DNA from 3 places in the Oceanobacillus sp. FSL K6-2867 genome. Region 2 is predicted to be linked to each of the others. Evidence: a T-box and tRNA genes for the amino acid it is inferred to sense, from the RefSeq annotation. Region 2 holds a T-box; the other regions hold tRNA genes.
The links. A T-box is a leader RNA that pairs with one kind of tRNA and senses whether it is charged. The one in region 2 lies ahead of serS (serine--tRNA ligase), so its partner is inferred to be a tRNA-Ser.
Positions count from the first base shown of each region.

Region 1: it has a tRNA-Ser gene. The T-box ahead of serS (serine--tRNA ligase) is inferred to sense a tRNA for this amino acid. The anticodon was not compared.
Region 3: it has a tRNA-Ser gene. The T-box ahead of serS (serine--tRNA ligase) is inferred to sense a tRNA for this amino acid. The anticodon was not compared.

Region 1 is NZ_CP150144.1:4,390,500-4,401,577, forward strand. It holds gene NSQ77_RS21390 (5-formyltetrahydrofolate cyclo-ligase) at 209-787, opposite strand; gene rpmG (50S ribosomal protein L33) at 848-997, opposite strand; gene NSQ77_RS21400 (hypothetical protein) at 1,174-1,413, shown strand; gene NSQ77_RS21405 (hypothetical protein) at 1,432-2,040, shown strand; gene phoU (phosphate signaling complex protein PhoU) at 2,085-2,738, opposite strand; gene NSQ77_RS21415 (penicillin-binding protein 2) at 2,892-5,015, opposite strand; gene NSQ77_RS21420 (MFS transporter) at 5,165-6,436, opposite strand; gene sodA (superoxide dismutase SodA) at 6,534-7,145, opposite strand; tRNA gene NSQ77_RS21430 (tRNA-Phe) at 7,335-7,407, opposite strand; tRNA gene NSQ77_RS21435 (tRNA-Ser) at 7,436-7,528, opposite strand; tRNA gene NSQ77_RS21440 (tRNA-Ile) at 7,537-7,613, opposite strand; tRNA gene NSQ77_RS21445 (tRNA-His) at 7,627-7,702, opposite strand; tRNA gene NSQ77_RS21450 (tRNA-Met) at 7,733-7,809, opposite strand; tRNA gene NSQ77_RS21455 (tRNA-Asn) at 7,813-7,887, opposite strand; gene NSQ77_RS21460 (Na/Pi cotransporter family protein) at 8,196-9,821, opposite strand; gene NSQ77_RS21465 (NfeD family protein) at 10,045-10,674, opposite strand; gene NSQ77_RS21470 (hypothetical protein) at 10,748-11,074, shown strand.
Region 2 is NZ_CP150144.1:2,058,722-2,069,799, reverse strand. It holds gene NSQ77_RS10315 (HD-GYP domain-containing protein) at 1-98, shown strand, start outside; gene NSQ77_RS10310 (YaaC family protein) at 140-1,096, opposite strand; gene guaB (IMP dehydrogenase) at 1,282-2,754, shown strand; gene NSQ77_RS10300 (serine hydrolase) at 2,907-4,241, shown strand; T-box leader at 4,654-4,878, shown strand; gene serS (serine--tRNA ligase) at 4,942-6,216, shown strand; tRNA gene NSQ77_RS10290 (tRNA-Ser) at 6,319-6,411, shown strand; gene NSQ77_RS10285 (GTP pyrophosphokinase family protein) at 6,478-7,212, opposite strand; gene proC (pyrroline-5-carboxylate reductase) at 7,577-8,389, shown strand; gene NSQ77_RS10275 (TIGR04104 family putative zinc finger protein) at 8,403-8,687, shown strand; gene NSQ77_RS10270 (deoxynucleoside kinase) at 8,730-9,413, opposite strand; gene NSQ77_RS10265 (deoxynucleoside kinase) at 9,410-10,069, opposite strand; tRNA gene NSQ77_RS10260 (tRNA-Arg) at 10,216-10,291, shown strand; gene NSQ77_RS10255 (dicarboxylate/amino acid:cation symporter) at 10,406-11,078, shown strand, end outside.
Region 3 is NZ_CP150144.1:1,413,885-1,424,962, forward strand. It holds gene NSQ77_RS06905 (ATP-binding protein) at 1-405, opposite strand, end outside; gene NSQ77_RS06910 (hypothetical protein) at 636-1,097, shown strand; gene NSQ77_RS06915 (RES family NAD+ phosphorylase) at 1,407-2,579, opposite strand; gene NSQ77_RS06920 (DUF4365 domain-containing protein) at 2,725-4,026, opposite strand; tRNA gene NSQ77_RS06925 (tRNA-Leu) at 5,024-5,107, opposite strand; tRNA gene NSQ77_RS06930 (tRNA-Lys) at 5,139-5,214, opposite strand; tRNA gene NSQ77_RS06935 (tRNA-Gln) at 5,332-5,406, opposite strand; tRNA gene NSQ77_RS06940 (tRNA-Asp) at 5,412-5,488, opposite strand; tRNA gene NSQ77_RS06945 (tRNA-Glu) at 5,513-5,584, opposite strand; tRNA gene NSQ77_RS06950 (tRNA-Ser) at 5,594-5,684, opposite strand; tRNA gene NSQ77_RS06955 (tRNA-Asn) at 5,688-5,762, opposite strand; gene NSQ77_RS06960 (SprT family protein) at 6,109-6,570, opposite strand; gene NSQ77_RS06965 (catalase) at 7,001-8,494, shown strand; gene NSQ77_RS06970 (Tex family protein) at 8,840-11,035, opposite strand.

The DNA of each region.
Region 1 (11,078 bases), 2.1 Mb from region 2:
AGACTCGGGATCTTCATAGAAAGTTCCACTGATTTTTTTCTGATAAACTTAATGTTCAATAAAGCATTCATGATTTTGTACCTCGATCGATAAAAAAACATTGTTGTTATCAACAATATTAATAAGACGATGCCTGTTCGCAATAAAACCACCTGCCTTTTAAATGGTATTCATAGTTATTTTCCGAACAAGCAATATTATACGCGCTTCAAGATTCTTGAGTATGTATAACTTCTTTTTCAGTAATAATATTATGGACTGGCAAATCATATTTTTCTCTTGGAACTCGATCTACTAACTGCTTAAAGCTACATAATGAAGCTGTTTTTTGACTAAAATCGACTAAAAAACGATCATAATAACCGCCACCAAAACCGATTCGATAACCGTGCTTATCAAATAATAGTCCCGGAACAATTAAAAGATCAATATCTTTTTTAGCAACGAATCGCTTAGTCTCTGGTATTGGTTCAAGCAGATTAAAGTAAACTGACTCAAGCTGTTCAAAAGAATTGATTGCATAAAAATGAAGCTGCTTTTCATTAGGAATACACTTAGGCACAACTATTTTTTTGTTTTGCTTCCAACCAGCTTCGATAATTGGGCCGGTTGCCCATTCAAAATCCTGGGATATTGTTAAACCAATCGTATCAGCATACTTCCATAATTCTGAGGAGAGCAGTTTTCCCATTAATTTAACTTCAATTTTCCTCTTTTCATCAATAGATAAACTTTTTAAACGATTGATTGTTTCTTTCCTTAAATTAGTTTTATCCAATAGTTTCACCCCCTTAAAAGTTAAAAAACCCTTATCATATATGATAAGAGTTTTCTCAATTAATTTCATTTATTTTGTTTCACGGTGCAAAGTGTGTTTTTTTAGACGTGGTGAATATTTCATAAGCTCAATACGTTCAGGGTTCGTACGTTTATTCTTTGTAGAAATATAGTTACGATCTCCTGTTTCAGTACAAGCTAAAGTAATGTTTACGCGCATGTTCTTCCCTCCAAACTTTAACAACTTGCTTTTTATCATACATATTATTACGTACAGACTTTAATTATAATAGCAGAGTTTGCTGAACTTATCAAGAATGTATCAAAAAAAATTATGGTTTTCTCATGTGAGAAACTATGATATAACTATTAATGGATGTAAAAGGAGGGAATGCCATGTTAGTTGCAATAATTTCCATCATTATTGTTGCTGTTGTTCTATTTGTTTTGTCCTATTTTATGAATGACAAATTTGAAGAGCTGGAAACTCAGCTTGAACAACTTTCAATTACGACGATGCAGGATACATATCAAATGAAGAAACAAATAAAGATCTTGGAAGAAGAGCTTATGCCTGCTGACTTAACGCAGGATGTAAATTCAAATGATGAAAAAAACAGTGTATCAAATCAATAAGCATAAAAGGAGAAAATTATGAAACATACTGTACGTGCTTTTTCAATTGGGTTGTTGACTAGCGCTGTTATCCTTTTCATCATTTTTTATTTTGTCGAAGACTCCGCAAAAAGTGTGGAGAATATCGATATTGAAGAAATGATTGAATACGTGGAAAATGAAGGATATGCCGTTCTTGATCAACAAGAATATATTTCATATAGCGTTCAAAAAAAACAAGCAGCAGAAAATGCAGAAACAGAAGAATCTGATTCAACTGCCGGCACAAAAGATAAGTCTTCGAAAGTAACAAAAGCTAAATCAAAAGAACAATCGAAGAAAGAGTCGTCTGATGAGACTAATGAATCCAGCAAAGAAACAAATGAAGAGATTAAAAAAGAAGAAATAGAAAAAGAAGCCGAGGAAGAACCTGAGAATAATGTGGTTCATTACTCGTTAACAATTAGTCCGGGTATGGCTTCCTCTGATATTAGTGCACTTCTAGCTGAACAAAATATTATTGACAATGCATCAGAATTTAATCGTTATTTGGACGAGCATGAGTATAGTCTTTACGTTCAGATTGGTACATTTGAAGTATCGAGTGATATGAGTTTTTACGAAATCGCAGAAAGAATTGCACGATAATAAAAATGCTGGCAGCAGGAAGTGATTCCCATTGCCAGCACTTTTTAATTTAAATTATAATTTTCCCCTTTAACCAAATAAAGAATATTTTCACCGATATTTGTAATATGATCAGCAAAACGTTCTAAATATCTTGCACAGAATGCAACCTGCATAATATATTGAATTTTATCAGGATTTACCGCAGTTTCTCCTAATAATTCACTTACAATTATTTTATATAATCGATCAACCTCGTCATCCATGACAGCTAACTTCCTTGCGACTGTAATATCTTCATATTTATAAGCCTGTATAGCAGTGTACATCATATCTTTTGTCATGTTATACATTTTTTTAATATCGTTTGGGATGATCGATGCATTCTCACCTAAATGAATCGTAGCAGTAGCAATGTTCTTAGCATTATCAGCCATACGTTCAATATCCGTCAAAATTTTTAGTGCTGTAATTACCCTTCTTAAATCTGTCGCTACTGGCTGCTGCTTTGCAATTAAAAGAATCGTTTTATCATTCATCTCAAGTTCTTTTCGATCTATTTTCTTGTCATTGGCAATTACCTGTCTTGCAAGCTCTACATCCTGGCTAAATAACGCTTCAACTGCATCATCTAATGCTTGACCTGCTGCATTGGCCAATTTAATAATATCTTCATTTAACTCATTAAGTTCACTTTGAAATTGTTCGCGAGTTGTCATCCATATCCCCCATTTTTTATACTGCATTCTGCACGAATAGTGGAATGTCGTAGTCTTATTATATAGTAATAGTATTAAGATACTGTTAATTTTATGTAATTTATGATTATAAAATACGCCTAAAATTCCATTTGTGAAATTTTAGGCGTATTTTTATTCTTGTTCTTCCTCTGTTGTCTCTTCTTGATCAGAATCTTCATCACTAGCTTTATCTCGTTTTTCTTTCAGATCAAAGTATGTGTCTAGTATTTGTTTTCCAACCTGCCGCGGCACATTATGACTATTATCTGTCCCAGCATATGGTGTGATAATTGCAAAGGCAATTTCTGGTTCATCAAATGGAGCATAGCCAATTAACGCCAGGTTTCTTGTATCAGCAAGCTTCTGACCATTTTCATATACAGCCGTCTCAGCAGTACCTGTTTTCCCCGCTGGATTATACGGTGAATTACCAAAGTCGCCAACAGCTGTTCCACCAGATTCTTGGAATACACGACGAAAACCTTCTTGTACCCGTTTAATATTCTCATCACTCATTTGAACCCGATTTAATACTTCGGTATTCTGTGCACTATATAGCGGTCCTATCTCATCTTGTGAAGCAATCGGTTCATGAACTGTCTGAAGAAAATGCGGTCGGACTCGATAGCCGTCATTAGCTATTGTTGCTGTATATTGTGCTAATTGTAAAGTCGTATATTGATCATACTGACCAATTGCATGGTACATAAGTAAACCCGCATTGTCAGGTGTCCCGGAATAACCTGTAGACTCACTTGGATAATCAATGCCAGTACTAGAACCTAATCCAAATTGTCTGAAGTAATTCCGCATTTCTTGAAAGGCTTGACGCCAGTTGGGATCGACTGATAAGGGACTTCCATCTGGGAAAGGGTAGCGATCCTCACCCATCATTTTTAAAGCAATATAACCCATATAAACGTTTGAGGATTTTTGTAAAGCTGTTATATCGTTCACCGGACCAAGCGTTGACCAGGATCTAAAAGGTGATGTTTGGGCAACCCGGATAGGACTGTCATTAATACCGTACCCTGGCGTAATTACTCCGGATTCATATCCAGCCAACACGGTCGCTCCTTTAACTACGGATCCCGGTGTGTGTGCATGTGACAATGTTTGCAATGCAGCATCCATAAATTTATTTTTATCACGGTCATAATGCACGCCAGACACAGCTAAAAGCTCTCCTGTTTTTGGGTCAATAACAACAGCTAATGTATCTGTCATAAAACGGTTTCCATGTGGGTGTTTTGTAATAGCTGTTTGTAATTCTTTTTGAACAATCTTGTCTACTTCTTTTTGTAAGTCCATATCAATTGTTAGAACAAGATCTTTTCCGCGTTCGCCTTCAACAATCGTTTCAGAGCCGATAAGTGTGCCGCTCTTTGTGGTCGTATATTGGATCTGTTCTTTTCTTCCACGTAATAGATCTTCATATTGTAATTCCAGACCACTTGTTCCTACTCGGTCATTTCTGCTGTAGCCTTTACTTAAGTAGCTAGCTTCTTCTTCCGCAGGTATACCTTGTTCCTGTGTTGAAATACTTCCAAGTAAACTTCTTAATGTCGTTCCATATGGATATTCACGATTCCAATCTGTTGTAGCATTTATTCCAGGAAGCTTATCTAAATTCTCCGCAATCCTGGCATATTCCTCAACAGTCACGTCCTCATTTTTTATGATTTGTGGTGTTAAAGAATAGGCCTTATCCAGTTCCTTCTTGATAGCTATTACCTCTAGCTCTTGTTTTGAGAAATCCTTGATTTCATCTTCAGTGATTAAATCAAGTGTAGCTTGATAAACCTCAGCATTCGACATGCCTTCTTTCTCATCCTCAGAAAGACGCTTATCTGCCTTTTCCTTATTTAATAAATACCAATATTCTTTTCTATTTCTCTCGGTAATGCCTTCAAGCGTATCTTCATCATCCATCTTAATATACTCAGCTAATTTCTTAGCAACCTTTAAACGGTCTTCAGCTTGTACACCTTTTGGAGGTGTATATGTTATCGAATATACTGCCTCATTATCGACAATAACGTTACCATTTCGATCAAATATTTTACCGCGAGGTACCGGTACTTTAGTTGTATCCAAGTTCGTCCGTTCGATTTCCTGCTGGAAGTCCTCCCCATTTAAAATCTGAACTACTCCGAGTTGCAGAATCAATACGGAAAACAATAAAAACACAACAAAAAACAACATATTAATCCGAAAAGGCAGCTGCGCTCTTTTCTTCTTTTTCTTTTTACTCATTTATTTTCCCCCAGTGAAAATAATAATTTTCTCTTATAATTGTGGCATTCTCTAACCTTTTAGGCGAGCTTTTTAATTGCACATCTGCAGATTAGATAAGTTTTTATAATCCTTTATCTCCATCAAACATATTTCTAATTTTATCATATTTAGCGATTTTTTTCGTCTGTTATTTGTTCTTTTAATAAAATCTCTTTCTTTTTTGGGCTGCCTAAATAAATATTACGGACAGCAAAATAAATCATAAAATGACCAGCGCCAAAAATCATCAGTAAAATCGGAATAACCTTTTCTGCATCAAAGAAATACACACCTGCAAGAAAAACGATAATAGATAGAACCCTGCCGCTATTTAGAAACAATTCACGAACAACCATATATTCTACACGCATTTCGCCAGCTTTCCAAGCCTTACCTATAACATCAAAGGTAAGTGATACGTATGGCACGTTTATGACTGGATATGCAATTCCAATTACAATTGCATATATCATAAGCAATAGATAGTTTATATCGATAATAATGATAAAAATGGAAGCATAAAGAAGTGTAGCTCCAATAAGAATCGCCTTTTTACGCATAGAAGGTTTGATAAATTTTGTAGCTATCAAATAAAAAATTACAGATAGCCCTGAAAGGAACATATTAAATGTTCCGAGTGCAAATTCGCTTTTTGTCACTAAGAAAACCCAGATTGATATTACAAAAGCGAAGATTCCTTCTCTCAAGCCCTGATAAAAATGTGCACGGAGAATTCTGTTCCAGTTTTTATTACGTTGTCTTTCTCCTAAAATGCGCTTAAAGTGAAAAACCCCTTCAGCACCCCGGCGTTTCAATAAAAGGCTAATTCCAACGGCACATGCAAATAAAGCGAAGGAAACACCAAAAATTACTGTATAACCAATATTATCTGCCATTTTAGCGATGATTGCCCCGGCTAAAAGTGGACCCGTCATTCCACCTAGCGATTGTAAAATCCCAAGGAATCCGTTGAAAAAATCTCTCGTCTCAGGCTCTGTTATTTCAAAGGTTAATACATTATAAGCCAGCCAATAAAATCCATATCCAATCCCCAACAAACTTCCAAGCAAGAAATTATAGGTTGAAGCTTTGTCACCAATTAGAAGCACACATAAGAAAAAAAGACATAGAAAAATAACACCTAATCTCAATACTATAATTCGATCAACTTTTTTGGCAAGTTTTCCTGCAAGGATAAAGGTAACTGGCTGGAACAGACAAATTGCTAAATTATAATTAGCAATTGTAATATAGTCACCTGATTGTTTCCATAAATATATATTCACAAATGTGTTGGATAGAAAAATCCCCAGTGAATAAAGACCACCAATGAGCAATAAAATCAGTAAATCTCGATTGCTTTCCATTTTATCTTGAAAAAATAGGATCATCTTTTGCATACGGTTACTCCTCCTGCGTCTTTCTTAGTGTGAACGAAGGAGTAACAGTTATACAAAAAAACACGCGGAATTAACCGCGTGTTTTACTTTTCTCTTCTTATTTTGCTTCATTATAATTTTTAGCAACTTCATCCCAGTTAACAACATTCCAGAATGCTGAAATATAATCCGGACGTCTGTTTTGGTAATTTAGGTAGTATGCGTGCTCCCAAACGTCTAATCCTAATAATGGTGTTTTTCCTTCCATTAATGGAGAATCTTGGTTTGGAGTACTAGTGATTTCTAATTCACCATTATCTAGAACTAGCCATGCCCAACCAGAACCGAAGCGTCCTGCTGCTGCTGCTGCAAACTGTTCCTTAAATGCATCTAATCCACCAAATTTAGCGTTAATTTTATCTGCTAGTTCGCCAGATGGCTCGCCTCCACCGTTTGGTGAAAGAAGCTTCCAGAACAAGCTATGGTTAGCATGTCCGCCACCATTATTACGTACTGCTGTGCGAATGTTTTCAGGAACTGCATTTAAATCACTAATAAGTGCTTCTACTGATTTTACTTGAAGATCTGCTTGTCCTTCCAGTGCATCATTTAATTTGGTAACATACGTGTTGTGGTGCTTCGTATGATGAATATTCATTGTCTCTTTGTCGATTGTTGGTTCCAATGCATCATATGCATAAGGTAACTCAGGTAGTTCAAATTTTGCCATAATTTTTTCCTCCTTAAATGAATCCAAATTATTAAGGTCTGTCTAACCTTTAATTTAAAGGTTATCAGAGCTTCATTATTCATGCAAATTTTTTGCCTTAAACAATTAAAGAATTTTATCACTTTTTGCTAGATTAAATAAATATATTTGTACAAAAGAAAAAACAAGCAATTTTGCTTGTTTAAAAAGTGGCTCGGGACGGAATCGAACCGCCGACACACGGATTTTCAGTCCGTTGCTCTACCGACTGAGCTACCGAGCCAGGTATATGTAATTTAAAATAAAGTATATGGAGGAGGTAGAGGGATTCGAACCCCCGCGCGGTTTGACCCGCCTGTCGGTTTTCAAGACCGATCCCTTCAGCCGAACTTGGGTATACCTCCGAGTTTTATGGTGGACCCTGCAGGACTCGAACCTGCGACCGATCGGTTATGAGCCGATAGCTCTAACCAACTGAGCTAAGGGTCCTGATTTTTTATAATGGGGCGACCGGTGGGGATCGAACCCACGTATGCCGGAGCCACAATCCGGTGCGTTAACCACTTCGCCACGACCGCCATTATATAATTATTGAATTGAACTATGTATGGTAGCGGCGGAGGGGATCGAACCCACGACCTCACGGGTATGAACCGTACGCTCTCGCCAGCTGAGCTACGCCGCCATATGGCTCCACAGGTAGGATTCGAACCTACGACCGATCGGTTAACAGCCGATTGCTCTACCACTGAGCTACTGTGGAATAATAAGATAGTCTGTCTAAAGTTGCTATATCCACTAGTAACCATTACTTTTTCAAGTGTTTTACTAGCTGGCATTATATTAGCGACAAAATATAATTTACCATGTTTCAGTTTTTCTGTCAACTTGATTTTGCATATTTGCAAAACTTTTTGCTTTTACTCAAAATTTATGTATTAGTCATTTATGCGACTGCGAGATTTATAATATCATGTTCTAAAATTTATTTCAACATTTAAATGAATAAATTGTTGCTTCTTGCAGAAAAAAATCCTCTGATAAGCAAAAAAGGAGGTCTCCCTCCTTTTTCTACTCTCCTAATACTTCTTCAGCAATATTTACTGCATGGTCACCAATACGTTCCAAGTTACTGATAATATCTACAAATACGATACCAGCTGACCCGCTGCATAACCCTTCATTCATACGGATGATATGCTTTTTGCGGAATTGACGTTCCATTTTGTCGATTTTATCTTCTTTTTGGATAACTTCTAATGCCGCTTCGCGATCCATCTTATCCAAAGATTCTACCGCTTGCTTAACTGTTAAGAGTGTTAAGTCAAACATTGTATTAAGATCTTCCAAAGCTTGTTCTGTTAAGTTAACTTTATTCGATATTTTATAATCAATCAACTCAATAATATTCTCGTAATGATCGCCAATTCGCTCAATATCACGAACTGAATTCATCAGGGAGGTGTGCTTTACACTTTCTGCATCTGATAAGGATCCGGCTGCAATATTAACGAGATATTCGGTTATTTTCCGATCCAAATTATTCAATGCACCTTCCACCTGCATTGCCATCTCCGAGTGTTTTTGATTATGTGTGATAACGTATAGATTTGTTTCCTCTAAACCTTGATGTGCATATTCACCCATACGAATAATTTCAGATTTTGCTTGATCTAACGCAAGTGTTGATGATTGTTGAATAAAGATAGGGTCAAGGTGTTTTGGATTATATTCAATAATTGTATCCTCGCCTGGAATGATTTTTGTTACAATCCACGCTAATGCACCAATAAACCAAACTTGAATCAACGTATTAATAATATTAAAACTGCCGTGTGCAAAGGCTATAGTCATTTCAGGATTTAAATTTAACTGTGTTTGTAAGTAGCCTACATAACTTGTAAATAAACCTAGGAATGTAAGGAAAATAATAGTACCTACAAGATTAAAAATAACATGTGTTAATGCAGCTCTTTTTGCAGTTATACTTGTACCTATTGCTGCCAATATCGCTGTAATTGTAGTACCAATATTATCTCCAAATAAAACTGGTATAGCTGCTTCTAATGCTATCGCACCTTCTGAGAATAATCCTTGCAGAATACCGATAGTAGCACTGGAACTTTGTACAATTAAAGTAAATACCGTACCAACAACTACTCCTAATATCGGGCTTGAAGACATACTTACCGTTAAATCATGAAATGAGTCGAGAGAACGTAATGGAGACATCCCGCTACTCATTAATTCTAAACCGAAAAATAATGCCCCGAACCCAAATATAGTTTGTCCAACTGCTGTAACTTTTTGATTTTTAAAGAAAAATAAAATTAATGCCCCAATTGCAAGAATTGGCAAAGCATATTCTCCAATATCAAGCCCGATAACAAATGCAGTTATTGTTGTACCAATGTTAGCACCCATGATGACTCCAATAGCCTGGCGCAGCGTCATAAATCCAGCGTTTACTAGTCCAACAGTAAGTACTGTTGTTCCTGAGCTGCTCTGAATCAGACATGTTACGATGACTCCTGCCAAAACGCCTAAAAATGGATTAGTCGTAAACCGGTCTAATATGTTACGCAGACGGTCACCTGCTGATTTCTGGAGTCCGTCTCCCATAAATTTTATACCGAGTAAGAATATTCCTAAACCACCAATAAACTCGAATAATAAGGCTTGTAAATCGATATTCACTATTGCTTTCGTCCCTTCATTAATGTTGAATCTTGTCGTTTGCACCTCTCCCATTATTAATGATTTATTAACCATTTGTAAAGGTATAAGTTAAATAATTTACATTAAATTTACATAGAGAATTTTCCTCTGTTTAGTAACTACCCTTAAACCCCCATTTTCATTCTTTTTTTCAAAAAAAAGAACAATTCCCTAATACAAGGCAATTGTCTTTTTCAACCATCTATGATATTTTTTCGACTAGTATTTTAGTCCCGTCTACTTGCGTTACTTTTATTTTACTGTTCTTCGGGATCCACTGACCATCAGAAACTGCACTATAATCTTTTTTATTTATCTTCACTGTCCCAACAGGTCTCAAATCATTTAATGTTATTCCTTCCTGACCAACTAACTGCTCGTATTCCATATTCATGGAATTATACCCCGCTTCTTTTGTTAATTGATCCTTCAATGCAAGCTTTGTCCACATCTCTCTCCGTTTAAATACCTTTAAAAAGAAGAAAGAAGCGCCAGCACCCAACAACACTCCTAAAACAGCATATAATCCTGAAGTAAGATTATCTGCAGCTAATGCTACAGACGTTAGCATACTGGCAAGACCAATTGTTGCAAGTGTTCCATCATTAAGTAGCTTGCCATCAATTATAATAAGTAATAATCCTACAAAATATATAATAAGCATTAGAATAAAGGAACTGCTCTCAACATAGGCTGCAAAGTATACTGTAATGAACCCAATACCCAACAGACCAAAAAAACCTCGCATATTAACTAAAACTTCGCCAATTAAAAATAATGTTGCTAAAAATGTTATAACGAATCCAATCCATTGCAGATCAAAGATATCCATTTTATTACCCCCCTCTCTAATTTATTCATACGTGTGGAATTGTAAATGGTTTCAATTTAAAGGAGAAATTTCTATGTATACATTGAAAAAACTTGCACTCTATACACTCATTATATTGCTGTTAGTTAGTATTTTTCAAGACTTAACAATTAATAAAAGCTCAAACAATGAGAACACATCAGACCAAATTTTAAATTCTAAACTTGACTATTCAATAGCACATGTTAAGGTTCAACCTGGTGATACGATATTTTCAATCGTTGAATCAATAAATGAAGGTAACATCTCAACGTTCCATTCAGAGAATATAATCGAACATTTTAGAGAACTAAATCCAACAACAGACCCATACAAGCTAAAACCCGATACATTTTACTACTTTCCTTTATATCAGAAATAAAACC
Region 2 (11,078 bases):
AACCAACAAAGCCAATGATTCGAATTACAGAAGATGATACGGTTATTTCATTGGAGCAAATGCCTGAGCTGTATATTAAAGAAATAGTAGGGAGCTAGCTGAAGCTAAGCTCCCTATTTGCCTGTTATGTATGCATAATTTAACGTAAGTCATTTTGCATTTTCATCGCGAGCAGTTCGGACCCGATTTGCTGTGGAATTTTCTGTGCAGTAATTTGCAAGAAATGATGGATTAGTGGATAATCCATATCTGCTTTGGATACGAATAAATCCCCCCACCATTCAGACTCGTAGCGACAGAGCATACTAAGGTTGAAAAGCAGCAAATAATGAATCATTACCTCTGAAATAGGCAGTAAAGCATCCCGGTATGCTGGAAAATAAAGCTGATCGGTCTCCAGATGCTTAAAAAATGGCCCATTCGAATAATCAACGTAATCTTCAAGCTGAATATCAATCATTAACTTTCCAGACTTAATCGCTTTTATAGTTGGGAGATAGTTTTGTATCCGTGCTATAAATGCCTTTTCCGTTAAATGATAGTTATCTAACAGTTTCGTTGGGAAATGCAGATGAACAGAGTTTGCTGAGCCGACTGCAGCTAATTTTTCCTGTTTTTGCAAGGCAAAGAAATCGTTCATTTCCGGCAGCAAGCTAAACAAAACCTCCATGCGAATTTTTTCAAAAGGCATCCTTTTTATAGAATACAAATGCTCTGAAAAATAAGGGAACATGCCATGCTGCTGTACTTTTACTTCATCATCTGTAAATGTATAGAATTTTTTCTTCCGTTTCCTTGCAGTTACGCCGTGAGCCAGCTGAGTGGTTGATTCTGGATAATCAGGACGTTTTGTAAGGAGGTATGCTTTTAATAAATGCACCAGCCCGTAAAAATATAAAACAGGCTGAACAAGCTCATCAGCTTTTCTCCCATTTTCATAAAAACGCTGACTGTGATCGAGCAAATACATGAAGGTGCTATAGTTCTGGTAACTTTTTGATTCGGCATCGTCCATTCCCAAATAACATTGATACAGGAAGTTTTGGGCATTTTGCTGTGCGTTTAAAAACGTATAAAACTCATCGACTTTTATCATGAAAATGACCTCTTAACTATTATAAAATTTTGAATCGATTTTCTTTTCGTTTCTTATCAAACTTTGTTGAAAAACTAAAGGTATTAGAGTAATGTATATAAAAATAGGTATTTATATATAATTTCTATATAGTTTGAACGTTAGACAGGCACACCATACATAACTTCATTAAGGAGGAATAAAAAATGAGAGAAGATAAGTTTGCAAAAGAGGGTTTAACATTTGATGATGTATTATTAATTCCAGGGAAATCAGAGGTTTTGCCTAATGCCGTTAATCTTAGTACACAGCTTACATCCAATTTGAAGTTAAAATCCCCATTCATTAGTGCTGGTATGGATACTGTTACAGAAGCAGAAATGGCAATTGCAATGGCACGACAAGGGGGATTTGGTGTCATTCATAAAAACATGTCGATGGAGGAGCAGGCAGAGCAGGTAGATCGTGTTAAACGTTCTGAAAGTGGCGTTATTACAAACCCATTTTTCCTTACACCTGATCACCAAGTGTATGATGCAGAGCATTTAATGGGCAAATACCGCATCTCTGGTGTACCAATTGTGAACAACATCGAGGAACAAAAGCTTGTAGGAATTTTAACAAACCGTGATTTGCGCTTTATTCAAGATTATTCAATTGCTATTTCAGATGTAATGACAAGTGAAAACCTTGTTACTTCTCCAGTTGGGACAACATTAGAAGAGGCGGAAAAACTTCTCCAGAAATATAAAATTGAAAAGCTGCCACTTGTTGACGAAAACAATATTTTAAAAGGTTTAATCACGATTAAAGATATTGAAAAGGTAATTGAGTTCCCGAATTCCGCAAAGGATGCACAAGGTCGCTTACTCGTTGCTGCTGCAGTTGGGGTAACAGGAGACGCAATGCTGCGGATTGAAAAGCTTGTTGAAGCAGGGGTCGATGCTATCGTAATTGATACCGCACATGGCCATTCAAAGGGAGTTCTTGATCAATTAAAAGCTGTACGTGCTGCGTATCCTGATTTGGATATTATTGCAGGAAATGTTGCCACTGCTGAAGGAACAAAGGCGTTAATTGAAGCTGGAGCATCTGTTGTAAAAGTTGGAATTGGACCTGGATCAATTTGTACAACTCGAGTGGTAGCTGGTGTTGGTATGCCACAAATTACTGCAGTGCATGATTGTGCTACAGCAGCAGCCGAATACGGAGTTCCGGTTATCGCAGATGGAGGAATTAAGTATTCTGGTGATATTGTAAAAGCATTGGCTGCTGGCGCACATGCAGTTATGATTGGCAGTATGTTTGCAGGGACAACGGAAAGCCCTGGAGAAACAGAAATCTATCAAGGCAGAAAATATAAAGTATATCGTGGCATGGGTTCTGTTGGAGCAATGAAAGCAGGCTCCAAAGACCGTTACTTCCAAAGTGACTCAGATAACAAAAAGCTTGTTCCAGAAGGTATTGAAGGGCGAGTTGCTTATAAAGGTGCACTTGCAGATACGTTCCATCAGTTAATTGGCGGATTACGCTCTGGTATGGGATATTGCGGAACAGGAACAATTGATGCGTTACGCAATGATGCACAGTTTGTACGCATAACAGGTGCTGGACTGCGTGAGAGCCATCCCCATGATGTACAAATTACAAAAGAAGCACCAAACTATTCGGTTAATTAAAGCTTTTATAATACGATGAATAAAAAAATAGATGCTGGGTCCTCCAGCATCTATTTTTTTAGTTTTTTATGTGGTAAAATAACAGATAGCTTATTCGAAAGAAAGAATGGCAAAATTAAAAAGATATACCGCAGGGTTGGAGGTACAGAAAGTTGAAACACAGCATGAAAAAGATATTCCCATTAGTACTTGCGATGCTTGTACTGATACAACTATTTATAACAGAGCCACTTACTGCACATGCTGCAAAGTCATTGGATTTAGGTGCTGAATCGGCAATTCTTGTTGATGCAGAAACAGGAAAGGTTTTATACGCAAAGAATCCTGATGTTGCGCTTCCACCGGCAAGTATGACTAAAATGATGACAGAATACCTTGTATGGGAAGCTGTTGAAAATGGTCAAATTACTTGGGAGACGACAACTCAGATTAGTGATTATGCTTACAGTATTTCTGCAAACACATCGTTTTCAGGTGTTGGATTGAAACAACAGCAGGAATATACAGTTCAAGAATTATATGAAGCAATGGCGATTAATTCAGATAATGCGACAACGATTGCGTTAGCGGAATTGATTGCTGGTTCAGAAGGCGAATTTGTTAAGTTGATGAATCAAAAAGCGGATGAATTAGGCTTATCCGAAGCTGAATTTGTTAATGCTTCTGGGTTAGATAATGAAGACTTAGGAGATAATCATCCAGAAGGAACAGATCCTCATGGGACAAACCTGTTATCAGCAAGATCTGCGGCACAGCTCGCTTATCACCTTGTTAATGATTACCCAGAGGCATTGGATATTTCAAAAATTCCAGAAACTGAGTTTGATGGACAAACTATCCGGAACTGGAACTATATGCTTCCACATGAAGGAGACAATCTAGGGCAATTTTTCTATGAAGGTGTAGACGGGTTAAAAACAGGATTTACAGACTTAGCTGGACATAGCTTCACAGGTACTGCAATCAGAGACGGTAATCGTTTAATTACAGTTGTTATGAGAACGAGTAGTGATACAGAGCGCTTCGTAGAAACAGCTAAATTATTGGATCATGGCTATTCAAAATTCCATGCTGAAGAGCTTTTCCCTGCTGGTTATCAGTCTGAGGATCAGGCAACAATTCCTGTAGCAAAAGGAAAAGAAGATGAAGTGAATGTATCATTAAGTGAATCAGTACGTATACCAATTCAAGAAGATGAAGCAGAATTATATCATATTGAATATCATATCGATGAAGATAAATTAAATAAAGACGGTGAGCTAGTAGCACCAATTGAAAAAGGAGAAGTAGTCGGAACTGCAGAGCTTGTCTATGATGGTGAGGTTGATTACGGTTATATTTTTGATGATTCAACCAGCCAAATTGACATTGTAACAGATGATGCAGTAGAGAAATCAAACTGGTTCATGCTTACACTCGGAGCTATTGGTGACTTCTTTGCAAACGTATTTACATCCGCTGTTGATTGGATTAAAGGGCTTTTTTAGTTAAATTCAATGTAGTGCAGACTTAGCAAAACGGATAGCTAGAAGTAAGATATAGCTGTTTACAGAGTTTAAGCAGCTATCGCCGTCCGGAATCGTTTCGGACGGATGCTTTCCGCGGGCACGGCTTCAGCCTCAAAGGAAGAAAACCACTTCCTTTGATTCTTCAGACACGTGCTGTTCCCGCAGGAGTCACCGTCCTACACTCATCCGGCCTGGTGAGAGGAATGACATTATCAATTGATTCCAATAATAATAGACAGTGGGAAAGTATTAGCGAAGTATGCTTCCCGATTGGATTATGTTTAAATCATAGTTGCACATTAAGTCGCATTTTGCTTCTAACACAATGATTTTAACTTGCATTCTGAATTAAAATTGCTTATGATAGCAATAATTATAATGACAATTAACTAAAAATGTATTGATAGGAAATAGTAATAGCATGTCTTCCTTAAGAGAGCCGGTGGCTGGTGAGAACCGGTGTTAGAATGCTGTGAATCCATCCTTGAACAGGTTTACGGAAAGGATTATGAATCCAAAGTAAGTAAACCCGGTGAAAAGCCGTTATGAACGATAAGCCGGAAGATTTTATCTTCAACAAGGGTGGCAACGCGGGAAATATACTCTCGTCCCTATATTTAGGGACGGGAGTTTTTTGATTTCTAAAGGATTTATCAATTTATATAAAGGAGGAATAATCATGTTAGACATGAAGTATTTAAGAAATAATTTCGAAGAGGTGCAAAACAGACTTGCTCATCGTGGAGAAGACTTATCTGATTTGGCTAAGTTTGGGACTCTAGATGAGAAACGCCGTGGATTGATTGCAGAAACAGAGGCATTAAAAGCAAAGCGCAATGAAGCAACGAAGCAAATTTCTGTTTTAAAAAGAGAGAAGAAGGATGCAGATCCTGCGATCAAAGAAATGCGCGAGCTAGGTGATCAAATTGCTTTACTTGATAAAGATCTGAAGGGTATCGAGGAAGAGCTGCAGCATATTATGCTGTCCATCCCGAATATCCCGCATGAATCTGTTCCAGTTGGAGAAGATGAGGACGATAATGTAAAAGTTCGTGATTGGGGTACTGTTCCAGCATTTGATTATGATGTGCAGGCCCATTGGGATATTGCAACAAATCTTGACATTATCGACTTTGAACGTGCAGCTAAAGTAACAGGAAGCCGTTTTGTTTTTTATAAAGGCCTTGGTGCTAGACTGGAACGTGCACTATTAAATTTCATGATGGATCTCCATGCAGATGAACACGGTTATGTAGAGATGCTTCCGCCACAAATTGTAAATCGTGCGAGCATGACAGGAACTGGCCAGCTTCCAAAATTTGAAGAGGATGCATTCAAATTGGAGGAGTGGGACTATTTTATGATTCCAACTGCAGAGGTGCCGGTAACGAATTACCATCGTGATGAAATTTTAACGGCAGGTGATCTGCCGAAGAAATATGTTGCTTTCAGCACAAACTTCCGTTCTGAAGCAGGGTCTGCTGGCCGGGATACACGTGGATTGATTCGACAGCATCAATTTAATAAAGTGGAGCTTGTTAATTTTGTGAAGCCTGAAGATTCCTATGAAGCATTAGAAACATTGACAGGAAATGCAGAAAAGGTGCTGCAGCTATTAAACTTACCATACCGTGTAATGAGCATGTGTACAGCTGATTTAGGTTTTACAGCAGCTAAAAAGTACGATATTGAAGTATGGATTCCAAGCCAGAAAACGTATCGGGAGATTTCTTCCTGCTCTAACTTTGAAGACTTCCAAGCACGCCGTGCAGGTATTCGTTTCCGCAGAGAAGCAAATGGCAAACCGGAATATGTGCATACGTTAAACGGCTCTGGGCTCGCAATTGGTCGTACAGTAGCAGCTATTTTGGAAAATTGCCAGCAAGCAGATGGATCTGTTGTTATTCCAGAGGCATTACGTCCGTATATGGGTGGAAAAGAAGTAATAAAGTAATTTGAGCTGTGCGGAGGCAACTCATGCCTCCGTTCTATCTTAAATAGGCTAAAAAAATTTGACATTCATTTTTGAGCATGATATATTATTTCTTGGCATTACGGAGGTATACCCAAGTCCGGCTGAAGGGATCGGTCTTGAAAACCGACAGGCGGGTCAAACCGCGCGGGGGTTCGAATCCCTCTACCTCCTCCATTTGAAAATAAAGCGCATAATAATTGGAGATAAAGAAAACCGCTGTTTTGCAGCGGTTTTTTCATATTATTTTTCCTTATGAAGGAAAGATTGTAAGAAGTTTAATGGAAGATGAACCTTCTCCTCTTCATTTAATTGTAAAAAATGAATATCATCATTTTCTATTGCCTGGTTTTTGATACTGTTCACTTCATTATTTAGATTTTCCATTTTAGAATCAAGTTTATTTGCTGCATTTGCCGCTTCCGTTAATTCTGCAATTAGATGGTGTGGGATTTCTCCATTATATTTATAGTAAATTTTATGTTCTAAGCTTGCCCAGAAGTCCATGGCAATTGAGCGGATTTGAATTTCAACAAAAACCTGTTCGGTTCGATCTGACATAAATACAGGAATCGACAAAATAAGATGCAGACTTTTATACCCGTTTGGTTTAGGATGTTTGATATAATCTTTGACTTCAGCAACGGTAATATCCTGCTGATTTTGAATCATTTCACTTACCTTATATATATCAGAAATAAAGGAACATACGATACGAATACCTACGATGTCTTTAATATTTTCGCGAATGGCATCCATCGACATATCTAAATTTTTACGATACACCTTTTTGAGAATACTTTCAGGCGATTTTATCCGTGATTTGATATGTTCAATAGGATTATAAGAATGCATATGCTGAAATTCCTCTTTCAGGATATTTAACTTCGTATTCATCTCATCTAAGCCAAATTTATAGGTTATCATGAAGCGTGTAAGCTCATTACGTATTTGTTTTAATTGCTGTAATTGATTCATGCTTTGATTCCTTTCAACTTTATTGATAAGCTTATTATATCAAATGCAGACGCATTCAGATAATATCTTGACAAATGAGCAAGAAGAGCTTATAGTCATAACAATCAAATCAAAAAAGATGAAGATTAGGCCAGTAGTACAATGACTGTCGGAGAGAGAATGGGATTCATAGGCTGGAAAATCCCTGCGCAGCAGCGTGTATGAACCTACCTAGGAGTCGTTAGCAATAAACTAACCGCAGGGAAAAACTGTGTTATCAATTTAGAGGTGGGCATAAATTCCAAATTAGGTGGTACCGCGGAACTGATTCCGTCCTTTGTTAAGGATGAAGAATCGGTTTTTTTATTTTTTAGGAGGTTGAGTCATGGATAAAAGGATTGCATTTTTAGGAGCCGGTTCTCTTGCAGAGGCAATGTTAGCAGGTATTATTAAAGCAGAAGTTGTAGCAAGGGGAAATATAATTGTAACCAATAAAAGTAATGAAGAGCGTCTTGCATACATTGAAAATCGCTATCGGGTACGTTGCTTGTCTGATAAGGAAGCAGTTTTTACGAATGCTGATATTATTATTTTGGCGAGCAAGCCAAAGGATGCAGAGGAATCAATTACGTCGATAAAACCTTATTTGAATGAGGAACAATTAATTATTTCAACAATTGCGGGACTATCGACCGAAAAGATTGAGAAGCTTATTTCGATGGAGATTCCAGTTGTCCGTACAATGCCGAATACATCAGCACTTATTGGACATTCCGCTACAGCACTTTCTGCAGGGAAGTATGTCGAACCGGAGCACCTTTTGCAAACGGATCAATTATTTCAAACAATTGGTATGACGAAGCTTGTCGATGAAAAGGACATGCACACTATTACAGCTATTTCTGGCAGTGGACCAGCTTTTATTTATTATTTTGTAGAGGCAATGGAAAAGGCTGCAATGGAATTTGGCCTTGATGGGCAAATTGCAAAGGAGCTTATTGCCCAAACGGTTATTGGAGCCGGGAACATGCTGCAGCAATCTGGTGAAACACCAGCAGTACTGCGGAAAAATATTACTAGTCCAGGTGGGACGACAGAGGCTGGTATTGCCGACTTAGATCGGCATAAATTTGAGGAAACGATTATTTCATGTATTCAGCATGCTCGTGATCGATCAGTTGAATTAGGCAGAAAGTAAAGGAGTGAAAAGGATGGAGACACCGGCTTGTGCATATTGCAAGAAGCAGTGGAGCTATTGGATGACATTAAAGAATCTGTTGCGAATAAAGATGAGTTGTCCACATTGTGGAAAAGAAAATTATTATGATTCAACGAAGAGCAACAGTTTCCTGACATTAATGCTTGCACCAGCGTTAATCATTATTGGCTCATTTCTAAACGTGCCATTGGGTTGGCTATTTGGGATTTCAATCCTGCTCATTTTATTTCATTTTTTGTTTTACCCTTTTCGTACGAAGGTAAGAAAAGCAGATTAAAAAAGGATGCACCGTATTATTCGGGCATCCTTTTGCTTTTTATTATCTAGCTAATTCTCTCCGAGTATATCGGCGTGAATGCTGCAGTGATCGACCAACCTTTTCAAGGATTTGTTCGATTGGATTATCATCCTGCATTAAATCATAGTCAGAAATATTAATGCGCAAAACGGGACAGGCATTAAAATTATCAATCCAGTTTGTATAGCGCTTATACATTTCTTCCCAGTAGCTGACTGGCGTACTTTTTTCCATTTCTCGACCGCGTTCCTGGATTCTGCTAATTATTTCGTCAAACGAGCCTTCCAAGTAAATAAGTAAATCCGGGTGCGGAAAATATGGTGTCATTACCATTGCATCAAATAAATTGGTATAAGTTTCATAATCGGTTGGTGACATTGTACCTTTATCAAAATGCATTTTGGCAAAAATTCCGGTATCCTCATAAATGGAACGGTCCTGTACAAAGCCGCCGCCATATTCAAAAATTTTCTTTTGCTCTTTAAAACGTTCTGCAAGGAAATAAACCTGCAGATGGAAGCTCCATCGTTCAAAGTCATCATAAAATTTTTCCAAATATGGATTTGTGTCCACCTTTTCAAAAGATGTCTTAAAGTCTAATGCTTGTGCTAATGCTTTCGTCATGGTTGATTTACCAACTCCAACCGTTCCTGCGATTGTAATCACACTATCGTTTGGAATATGGTACTTTTCTCTTAAATTCATCGCTGGTTCCCCTTCATTTTGATTCCGCCCGTAACAGCTAAATGGTTTGTTACTTTTTCGATAATGCAATCTAAATCCTGTTGATGCTGCACAAAATCTGTTGTATCACCATTTATCCGGATAACGGGAATATTAGGATGTAATCGTTCAAAAGCATTCATATAATCCTCGTAATCACTTCTTAGCTGCTCAAGGTAAGAAGCCTTTATATTTTGCTCTATATCTCTGCCACGTTTTCTGATTCGTTCCAGAATTGTATCTAGACTAGCATTTAAATAGATGAGCATATTAGGTGTCGGCATATCCTCTGTCAAAATTTGGTAGATCTGCTCGTACTTCTCTAACTTACTCTCTTGTAACGTACGTCTTGCAAAAATCATGTTCTTGGATATATGATAATCAGCTATTACAGCTTTATTTTCCTTCAGATATTTTTTATCGATATCTTCCAATTGCTTGAATCGATTGCATAAAAAAAACATCTCAGTTTGGAAACTCCATTCTTCAATATCATCGTAAAACTTGCCGAGAAATGGATTTTCCTCGACAATTTCCTTTAATAAATGATAATTAAAATGACTGGATAGTTTCTTCGCGAGCGATGTTTTACCAATACCAATCGGTCCTTCAATTGCAATGAAAGGCACTTCTGCCATTATTATTTCCTCCAATCATTGCTTTATAAGACAGATATTATTTATTTTATCATAGAATAGGACTATCTACCATGTGAAATATATGTCGCTTTTCAATTTGACAAAAGTTTTGTATAATGTATTCTATCTTGTCTTAATTACCTTTTGGCTCCGTAGCTCAGGGGATAGAGCATCGGTTTCCTAAACCGTGTGTCGCAGGTTCGAATCCTGCCGGGGCCGCCACTTCCAAGCATAGCATTTCAAAGCAATCTCACTTCTGCATTCTGCCCAAATGAAAAAGTACAGTCTAAAATTAAAGTAAGTCAAAATTAAATCTAAAAAGAGAGGACAAATTATATGAGTCTAACAAAAAAGATTATGATTGCCCTCATATTAGGGGTTTTTGCCGGCGTTATTTTAACCTTCGTTCCAGATAAAGCATTTTCAATAATAGATACGTATTTGCTGAATCCAGTTGGTCAGATTTTCCTGAATTTAATTATGATGCTTGTAGTTCCGCTTGTATTTGTCTCCATTACATTAGGTACAGCAGGATTAGGGGAACCATCAAAATTAGGAAAAATCGGAATCTATACGGTTACCTTTTTTCTAATAACAACAGCATGTGCACTAATCATTGGTATTGGACTTGGATATATCCTCCAACCCGGAAAAGAGGGTGTATTTAATACGGATCAATCCTATGAAGCAACAGAAGCACCACCAATTATGGAAACGATTATTAATATTATTCCGGAGAATCCAATCGCATCAATGGCGACTGGGGATATGCTGCAAATTATAGCATTTGCTATTTTCATAGGGGTTGCATTAGCTTTCCTTGGGGAAAAGACAGCAGGAATTCATCGTTTATTTGAACAAGCAAATGAAATATTAAATTGGTTAGTTATGTTAGTTATGAAGACTGCACCGTACGGAGCATTTGCGTTAGTTGCTTCTGCGATTGGTGACGCAGGCTTAGATGCAATTGGCTCAATGGCAATGTATATGATAACCGTTGTACTCAGCT
Region 3 (11,078 bases), 640 kb from region 2:
CTTTGTAATAGAATCTACAAAACCAAATATTTCTTTAATATCAAAATCGTCACTCTTCCTTTCTAAATCATCAATAATAATAGTTATATTTGATTTAGTCTTCAACTTTCTTTGAATATCTTTAAATATATCGGAGATCAACGGTATTGAAATATTAAATCCAAATTGAGATACATTTATTTTCCCCATATTATTTAATATTTTTTTAAATTTAAATTCATGTTTGGATAATAAGAGATAATATAACTCCTGATAAAAAGCATTGATATCTCTTTTTCCAAACAATGATATATAGTGAATATTATTTTTGTTTTCTATAGATTCAATTATATGTTTTGTTTTCCCAACACCCCATGTACCGTCAAACAGTATCTTTTGATAGGGCAAATCATCAAGTTTATCCATAACTCCAATAATTTTTGTGGCTTCTATTTTTAACACCTTCTTCTAAAAATTTATATTTTTTGTTTCATAGTACAACAAAACTTATATTATTGTTAGTATCCAAGACAGACAAATAGCATACAATTTATTTCACTAAACCCGTTTATCACAATAATTTTAACGAACAATATTCCATTGTATATAATTCCAAGTTATTTACAAACTAATTAAATAAGGGAGGTGAAAAAAATATGAAATTTATTAAGGTATTTATTCTCACCACAATTTTATCATTTCTTTTATTTCCCACCAATGGAATGGCATCAACACTTGAGATATTACCATCATCAGAAAAATCAAACGAATGGGAAATAGTTATTGATAAACCTAAAAATAATGAAGTCAAATCAAAACCTGATGTCTATAATATATATAGTATGGCTATTAAGTATATTGGTAATGAAGACATTAAAATTGAAAGAGTGGAAATGTACAGAAATGACCCAAGTTCTTCGTATGATTTTGAATTACTTACTGCTTCTGGTGATGATTTAGAGTTAGAGGTATTAGAAAAGAATAGTGATCACCCAGTTATTAGCCATCAGAATTTTTTAATTTCTACTGAGGCAACGAATTTGAAAGTTATTGTTACTTGGAAAAAGGAAGGCAAAGAATCCCGTAAGTACAGAGAAGAATTTAATTTTAAACAATAAATAGTGGGGAGAGAGGAGAAAACTCCCTCTCCTTTTTGCTTTTAATATCAGTATCTTTATTATAGAAACGCACCAGGTAGTTTAAGTGTAATCTTTCACAAAGTTAGCACAAATAGATGTTGTTTAATATACAGTATCCTTGTACTGCGTAGCAACGTTTTTTGACAGGATCTAAATCTCAAAATGATATTCTAGTTAAATTTAGAAATAAAACAAAATGAACTAGTGTTCAAGTTAAATAATTCTCTTTTTGATTTAGAAAAATATCCGAATATATGTAGTGTTAAGATAATAAAATTTAATTATAAATTAATGGGTTACCTGTAATTCATCTGATTTGTACCCTATATCTACTTCCATATTAATCGTTTCAAACCATCTTTTTTCAAAATCAAAAAACACATAATTTGTTGCATTACTTTCAGCAATACTTTTGTATCTTATCCCTGTTATGCCATGGAATTTAACACATTGTGATAAAAAATTAGGGATTAGATATTCTTGTTTATTGCTAGTGGACATCTCAAAGCTAGTATACTGTACTAATGGAGAATCATAACCGGATAAATCAAGTAAACGGACAGGCTGTATAAGTTTCCATTCTATAATATCATATCTTAAATCTGAGCTTTCTATGGCTATTTCTTTCAAAGCCACGTTTCTACTCGAACAAGTATAAAGCTCCCCTTGGCCAATAACATTAAATCTTCCATGACCAGCAACTCCGTGCGGTGCTTCAAACATTTCTAAATCAGTATAAGGAAGCGCCCTCTCATTTAAATTTCTACCCCTAACACGATATAATTCTATTTGTTCAAAAGTTTGAAGAATAACTTTGTTTATTTCATTGAAAATCCTTTCTCCGACTGGATGTTGTACACCTAGCATCGGAAATTTCACTAAATGCCTATAAAATTCAAAAACATCTTCTATTGTTAGACTTTCTAAAATATCAATAATTGCTAAGGTGCTTGGAATATCTTTTAATGGAATTGACTCTTTGTTTTCTTTGTTTTCTAAAACAAATTCCAAGGTATTACTTTCATTATTATAGCTTTGATTAAGGCTATATTCTTCTCTCGGGATTCTACTGAATATTTTGTTTGCATCTAGATTTTCATTAAATAAAGACATTTCTTTAATAACCGGACTTGTAAGAACCCAATTAGAACTAAGAGGTTTTAGTTGGATCTCGGTAGCAATATTACTCATGGCTTCTAGCGTACTGTCTGGCATCTTTATTTGTGATCCTATACCACCCAATGCTTTTAGCGTACTGTCTGGCATCTTTATTTGCGATCCTATACCACCCAATGCTTTTAGCGTACTGTCTGGCATCTTTATTTGCGATTCTATACTACTCAATGCTTTTAGCGTACTGTCTGGTTTCTTTATTTGCGATTCTATACTACTCAATGCTTTTACAGGTGCTTGAAATTCTTTATTTATATATTTATCTGAATTTTCTTTTTTAAATGTCAACAGATTATCCTCCTTTACTCAAACCCCCAGTTTTTACTGCACTGGTTTTATCAGTAATAATCGATATTTTTTTCAAATAATTGGGACAATCCTGGAATTGGAGCTTACTTTCAGAAAGGTCTCAAGGTACACAAAAGGTATAAAATTATAGTATTTTCTCTATTTCATAATTGAGTATTACAAGGTGCTTATAAAATTCACTTATAAATTGATAATTTAAATACTGTTTATTTCTTTCATTTCCTTCAATAGCGATAGCCAAATTATCCAAGTCACCCAGTGCAGCTTCCAAAGCCCTATGAAGCGTTTTACACTCATAAGGTGGAAGGCAATCACTTAACAAAATATAGTTACTGCTATATTCTCCTCGCTTTCCAATTATGTAGTTATAAAAGTTACTAATATCTTCCTCAGCAAATAATTTCTGAAGTAATTCAAGTTCACTTTTTGCAAATAATAGAGCTTCTCTTACACCTTCTAAATAATAAGTTTTTGAGGTTGAGTTTAACAAAAGGTAATCTTGCAATGGTCTGTTATATTCCCACTTTACTCTTATATTGTCTTCACCAATTAGCTGGTCGTAATCCTTTATAAATAATGAAGGGCTGTTTTTCCTATTAATCCATTCAGTTCTACAAAATGGGAGTCCATATTCAAATTGAATCAAATCATCATAGAAAGATAACCAAACATAGTCTGGTTCTGACTTAACACTTCTTCCTTCTAATATTCGCTTATTATATCTATTGTTTTTAATCTTCGCGTTAATCTTTTTTATCAACTCAATAGTTGAATCCCTTGACGTGGCAAACGAACGTTCTAAGTAAATTTTGGCACTAATTCTTCTGTTGTTAAAATTAGAATCATCTTTCTCCTCTAATATGGTAAAATAATGTTCACTAGTATCTTGTTTTCTCCACTGTTGAATTTCATTTATTCCATTAATCGATATGCCTTTTATTTCGTCATAAAAACAACTTTCTTCTGATACTTCATTTTCAATTGGTATCTTAATGGTCACTGATGAGGTGTTATTTCTCCAATTTCCATTATTTTTTTCTAATACTTTGAATATATATTGCTGAGTCCATAACCAATATGCTCTCTTCTCTTCAACATCATAGAGAACTATGATAACTGGAATATCACACACATCACAAAAGTTTAAAAATTTTACTGGACAGTCAAAAGTAATCAGTTCCTTACCCTTTTTTACTGAAGTTGTTGATTTCAACTGTACTTTAACAATTTTGGCAGTGGTTTCGCCTACCATAGAAAAAACCTCTATCTCTCCATCAATATCATTGTCTTTGTCTTGTACTCTGTATTTCCATCCATTCTCCTCAATTACACCTTCGAAAAACCTTCTTGACTTACCCTCATTGATACTTTTTTCATCATATTGAGACCTATTCAAATATAAAACAGCCTTTCCTTTTTTGTTCATGTATAAATTATAACATCCAAAAAGTAATAACTTACTAATGATTTTTTCAAGCCAGTTGCTCCCAGGAAATACCCCTAAAATGTTCCCAAAAAGTAAGATTCGAAGCTTGAACCAAATAATGGGACGATGATTAATTCCTAAATTCAAAAAGCTTTATGTATAAAATTACATAATTTGAAAAAGAAGGTTCCTCAGATTGTTGAAAACCAAATCTTTAATTAAAAGTCTTTACTTTAAATCATTGTTTTAACTAAAGAATGCTTTTATAGCACAGTAAGCGTCTATTACGTAATATTGGAGTTACTCCATCCTTGCATGTTTGGTTTGCTCAACAAATATCAAAATAGTAGTACCAGATACTGCTATTTAAACTTCCTTAATCTTATTACGCTATCCAGCCACGTTAGTTTAAGTGCACCCCTTCACAATCTTCATATATCATTTCAATCATTACTATAAATTCAGTTTACACTAAAATTGCTTATTTAAGAAAATTCTTTCAAAAATTTACTAACCGATCGTTCTTCTAAAAAAAAGTTCTATTATAAGAATAGGATAATTTTCACAATTTTTTTATAACACTGAACTTAAATCTGCTGAAAAAAATATAACTCAGGAATCCATATAATCTTAAAGACATGAGGAAATTACTTAACTCGTCCAATTACACAATTTAAGGTACTCTAAAGCGTCTTTATCAATACATTAAGGTAAATTGCTATAGAACCATCAAAAAAAGCTAGGACATGCCTCTATTAAGACTAAAATTAATGTATATGGTCATCTGTTCCCTAATAAACAAAAAGATACTTTAGATAAACTTGCCGATTTGTTTAAAACACGAACATTATAAAATAAATAGAATACTTCCATTTACTTAAACGGAGTAAAACTGGAGTAACAGCAATAAAAAAAGCACCCATTCCCTTAAGAAATGAGTGAATAAAAAAATACCAATAGGCTTAAACCCCTTGGTATTACTGCATTTACAATTTGATGCGGTCGAGAGGACTTGAACCTCCACGGGTTATTCACCCACTAGGCCCTCAACCTAGCGCGTCTGCCATTCCGCCACGACCGCAGAATATAGTAATTATTGAATCAAAATTAATTGGTGAGCCATGAAGGATTCGAACCTTCGACCCTTTGATTAAAAGTCAAATGCTCTACCGACTGAGCTAATGGCTCATAGTTAAGTTCCCCTCATCCATTTCATAGATAATAATACACTTATTACTATATGACAGGAATAAAAAAAATACTATTTAAGTAAATAGTATTAACTTCTTCTTTTATAAATAAAATTGGCTGGGCCACTAGGATTCGAACCTAGGATACACGGGATCAAAACCCGATGCCTTACCGCTTGGCTATGGCCCAACTTATGGCGGTCCGGACGGGACTCGAACCCGCGACCTCCTGCGTGACAGGCAGGCATTCTAACCAACTGAACTACCGGACCCAATATTTTATTTTAAAGAAATGATGACCCGTACGGGATTCGAACCCGTGTTACCGCCGTGAAAGGGCGGTGTCTTAACCGCTTGACCAACGGGCCATTTTGCAATGGCGGAGAAGGAGGGATTTGAACCCTCGCGCCGCTTACACGACCTACACCCTTAGCAGGGGCGCCTCTTCAGCCACTTGAGTACTTCTCCGGATGGCTCCACAGGTAGGATTCGAACCTACGACCGATCGGTTAACAGCCGATTGCTCTACCACTGAGCTACTGTGGAATAATAATTCTTTATGTATCTCAATCGCTGGGTTTGAACTCTTTTTCCTCTTTTCAGCAAAGGGTTATTCCTTCTCAGATAAGAAGTATTGAATAATTACAGCAACGTTGAATATCATACTATAAATTTTTTAAGTTGTCAAGGATTTTTGAAAAAGTTTTTTAAACAAAAAGCTGACTTATTAGCTTATTTAATTTAACACGGATGACATATTTCGTCAATGGTTTAACTAATTTTTTCGCAAAAACAAACAAATATCTTTTTGGATAAAAGGCAGCAAACTTTACGATCTACATAAATACGGTAATTGCATTTATAAAAAGGAACTACATACGCCACCTTCTTTTTAATCTATAGAAACATATTTTAGAGCACCTTTACACTTCCCGCATCTATATTTTTGTATATTGATACGTCTTTTTCTTTCATAAACCTGATCGCATTTTTTACATCTATATACATGTTTGTAGTTTTTTTCTTCTGAGGGTAGTGGGCTGCAAAATCTTGGAGAACCGGTTCGCTTCAATAATTCCCTGAAATCCTTATCTCGATGCCGATAACCTTTTCCTTCTATATGAAGGTGATAATGACATAGTTCATGTTTTATGATGCCTATAAATTCATTTTGTCCCATTTCCATCGCGTATTTGGGGTTTAGTTCAATCAGTCTTTTCACTGGGATATATCTGCCCCCTGTTGTTCTTAGCCGATGATTGAATCGTACATCATCAATGAAGGGTTTTTGAAAATAAGTAACTGAGATTTTGTTAACTAATTCATATAGTTCCTTTTCATTTATTAAATCCATTTGCATAACTACTTTCTTTTTTATGGGTAGGTCACGTTAGCCTTTTTTTAATTCTAGCATAAAAATAATGTTTCAGCTTTTTATGTGATAGCAATCTATATACGCAGTATTTTTAATTTTCTATATTATAACTTAGATTGTCTTTTGTTTACATTGCCTTTCTTAAGCCAATATCTGCATTCTTTTCTCAATTAGTTACTATAAATGATAATACTCACAAAAAATAAAGATTGATTACCATTCTAAAATTAAGTTTTTAATATGCTCATCCGAATAAATAATATTTTTGATCAATCTCCAATTTATTAAGGATTTAACCTTATTCACCACGTATAAACAGTGTTAAAATAATAAACTATATTTATAGTAATCTGGTAATGATTGTGATATTATAATAATTGTATTTAAACAATCAGGAGGGATATTTGTTATGAGTGAGGAAAATCAAAATAAAAAGAGATTGACAACCGCTTTCGGTGCTCCAGTACCCAATGATGATGACGTAAAAACTGCCGGTCCTAGAGGTCCACTTTTAATGGAAGACTTTTGGTTCCTTGAAAAACTAGCACATTTTGATAGAGAAGTAATACCTGAACGTCGTATGCACGCTAAAGGTGCTGGTGCTTATGGTACATTGACAATCACAAATGATATTACGAAGTACACAAAAGCAAAAGTTTTCTCAGAAGTCGGCAAAAAGACTGACATGTTCCTACGCTTTTCAACAGTAGCTGGCGAGCGTGGTGCAGGGGATGCGGACCGCGATATTCGCGGAACAGCTATGAAATTCTATACAGAAGAAGGTAACTGGGACCTTGTAGGAAACAACACACCTGTATTCTTCTTTAGAGATCCTAAGCGTTTCCCTGATTTAAATCACGTTGTAAAGAAAGATCCTGTAACAAATATGCATAATCCCCAAGCGAACTGGGATTTCTGGTCAAGCCTGCCAGAAGCGCTGCATCAAGTTACAATCATTATGTCTGATCGTGGTATTCCTAAAACACTTCGACATATGAATTTATTTGGAAGTCATACTTATAGTATGTTTAATGCAAACAATGAACGTCATTGGGTGAAATTCCACTTCTATACAGAGCAAGGAATTGAAAACTTAAATGACGAAGAAGCTGGAGCAATCCATAGCAGTGACCTTGACAGTCATACTAGAGATTTACGCGAAGCAATTGAGCGTGGCGAAAATCCAAAATGGAAAATGTATATCCAGGTTATGACCGATGAGCAAGCTAAAAACATGCCTTATAACCCATTTGATTTAACAAAAGTTTGGTATAAAGGTGACTTCCCGCTTATTGAAGTTGGAGAGTTAGAGCTTAACCGTAACCCACAAAACTACTTTGAAGAAGTTGAACAAGCAGCATTTGCTCCAACGAACATTGTACCTGGTATTGGATTCTCACCAGATAAAATGTTACAAGGTAGATTATTCTCTTACGGTGATGCACAGCGTTATCGTCTTGGTGTAAACCACTGGCAAATCCCTGTTAACTTCCCTAAAAATGCAAAGGACTTCCATCCGTACCACCGCGATGGAGCAATGCGGATCCATCCATACCAGGGCGGACATGTAGCATACAGCCCTAACAGCTATGGTCAATGGGAAGACACTAAGGAACATCAAGAGCCTGCACTAGAATTAGGTGGAGACGCAAACTACTGGGACTTCGATGAAGATGACAGCCTATACTATGAACAACCAGGTAAGCTATTCCGTCTTCAATCACCTGAAGCACAACAAAGACTTTTTGAAAATACCGCTAGAAACATGCAAGGTACTAGTAAAGAAGTTCAATTACGCCATATCAACAACTGCTACAAAGCTGACCCAGCATATGGTGAAGGTGTAGCTAATGCACTTGGCATCTCCTTAAGTGAAGTAGAAGCAGCAAGTGAACTAGAATAATAGAACAAAAGCGCAAGCGCCCGGTTAGCGACGTACGGACTGCGCCCCGAACTTTGGGGTGGTTCGACCTGTCGAACATTCTTACGAAGAAGATAAAGGAAACATGCCCCTTAGGGGTATACTGATGTTAGGCGCAGCCTGATTTTAATCGGCCATCCTTTTCCCCAGAGTCGATGCCCGATTTCACCTCAAGGGTATAAGTGCGACTAGGCCTCTGGAAAAGCCAGTTGGGAAGTCTCGCTGGGGGCTGAAGCTGGACGTGGTCGTTCCAGCACCTAATTAAACCTTAGTATTCGAATTTTATAAGCAAAAAACGTTCCTAAACAAATTTAGGAACGTTTTTTATTATTTATCACTCTTTACCATCGTTAAAGCGATTCTTCCTTTATTCACATCAACTTGCTCCACCCAGACAGTTACGACATCTCCTACTGATGCAATATCCATTGGATGCTTCACAAACTTATTTGCCATTTTGGAAATATGAACAAGGCCATCTTGTTTAACACCGATATCTACAAACACACCGAAATCAACTACATTTCTTACAGTTCCTTGCATTTCCATACCGGGTTTCAAGTCTTCAAGAGCAATGACATTTTGCTTGAGCAACGGCTGCGGAAAATCGTCACGTGGATCCCGCTCCGGTCTGCTTAAGGCATCCATCATATCAATCAATGTAGGAATACCAATTTCTAAGCTCTCCGCAGTTTTTGCTTTATCCAATTCATTAAGCTTTGACCGAAGTTTATCTGTACCAATATCTGCAAGCTCATAACCAATCATTTTTAGAAGCTTCTTTGTATGTGCATATACTTCTGGATGAATTGGCGTTCGATCTAATGGGTTATCCCCGTCGATGATTCGCAGGAAACCAATTCCCTGTTCGTATGTTTTTGCTCCTAGTCTAGGGATTTTTTTCAATTGCTTGCGATCGGTAAATTTACCTTCTTCGTTCCGTTTTTTCACGATATTCAAAGCGACTGTTTTGCTTAAACCTGCTACATATTGAAGCAAAGATGCAGATGCAGTATTTACATTAACACCAACCTGGTTAACAGCTGTTTCAACAACAAATCCAAGTGATTCATTGAGAGACTTTTGACTAACATCATGCTGATATTGCCCAACACCAATCGATTTCGGATCTATTTTTACCAGCTCTGCAAGTGGATCCTGAACACGACGTGCGATGGATACCGCACTTCTTTCCTCTACTTGGAGGTCAGGGAATTCCTCACGAGCTAATGGAGATGCAGAGTAAACACTTGCTCCAGCTTCATTTACAATAATATAAGGAATGTTTAAGCTGTTATTCGCAATGACATCGGAAATAAATTGCTCTGTCTCTCGCGATGCGGTTCCATTGCCAATTGCGATAAGCTCTACATCATATTTACGAATAATGCTCATAACGATTTTTTCTGCCCCTGCAACATCATTCCTGGGAGCGGTCGGATACATAACCCCAACTTCATGAACCTTTCCAGTCTCGTCAACAACTGCTAGCTTACAGCCAGTTCGAAATGCCGGGTCAACACCAAGCACAGTTCTGCCTTTTAGCGGCGGCTGTAACAATAAGTTCTTGAGATTCACGGAAAATACTTCAATTGCTTGATTCTCCGCTTTTTCTGTTAAGCTATTTCGGATTTCTCTTTCAATCGACGGCTGAATCAAACGTTTATAGCTATCTTCAATAGCAGTCTGAAGTACAGCTCTTAACTCCGTGTCAGTTTTACGGCTTATTACCTTATTTTGCAAAAATTGGGTGATTCGCTCTACTGGTGCTTCAATCACTACTTTTAAAACGTCCTCTTTCTCGCCACGGTTCAATGCTAGGATACGATGTGATACAAGTGAACGAACTGCTTCACTGTATACATAATACATTTCATAAACACCTTTTTCATCCTTCTCAGCATGCTTTACCTCGGACTGGATTGTGCCCCGTTTAAACGTTTCTTCACGAATGTAGTCACGGTAAGCCGCATCATCTGAAATCCATTCTGCAATAATATCATTAACTCCAGCTAATACATCCTCTTGAGTATGTAATTCCTGCTCCTCTGACAGATATTTTGCTGCTTCTTGCTCCAGATGGAATGGTTCTTGCTTCCAAACCAGCTCTGCTAACGGTTCTAAGCCCTTTTCCTTCGCAATAGTAGCCTTCGTCCGACGTTTTTGTTTATATGGACGATATAAATCTTCTACCCGCTGTAATTGAGTAGCTTGCTTGATCTCTTTTTCCAGCTCTTCTGTTAATTTCCCTTGCTCCTCAATAATTCGAAGAACCTCTTGTTTTCTTTCGGAAAGATTAACAGCATAATGCCATTTATCCTGTACGGCTTTAATCTGAACCTCATCTAGTCCACCCGTTACTTCTTTACGATACCTCGCAATAAAAGGAACTGTATTGCCTTCATCTAATAGTTCAATTACTTTTTTTATTGTTGTTGTATTTACTTCTGTTTCTTTAGAAACCCACTTTATAAGATTGCTGTCAAGCTGATCTGTCACAATCGTTCCTCCTTTATATACCATTTTATTTTATCAAAAAAAGAGTGGAATTCCCAATCTACTATTT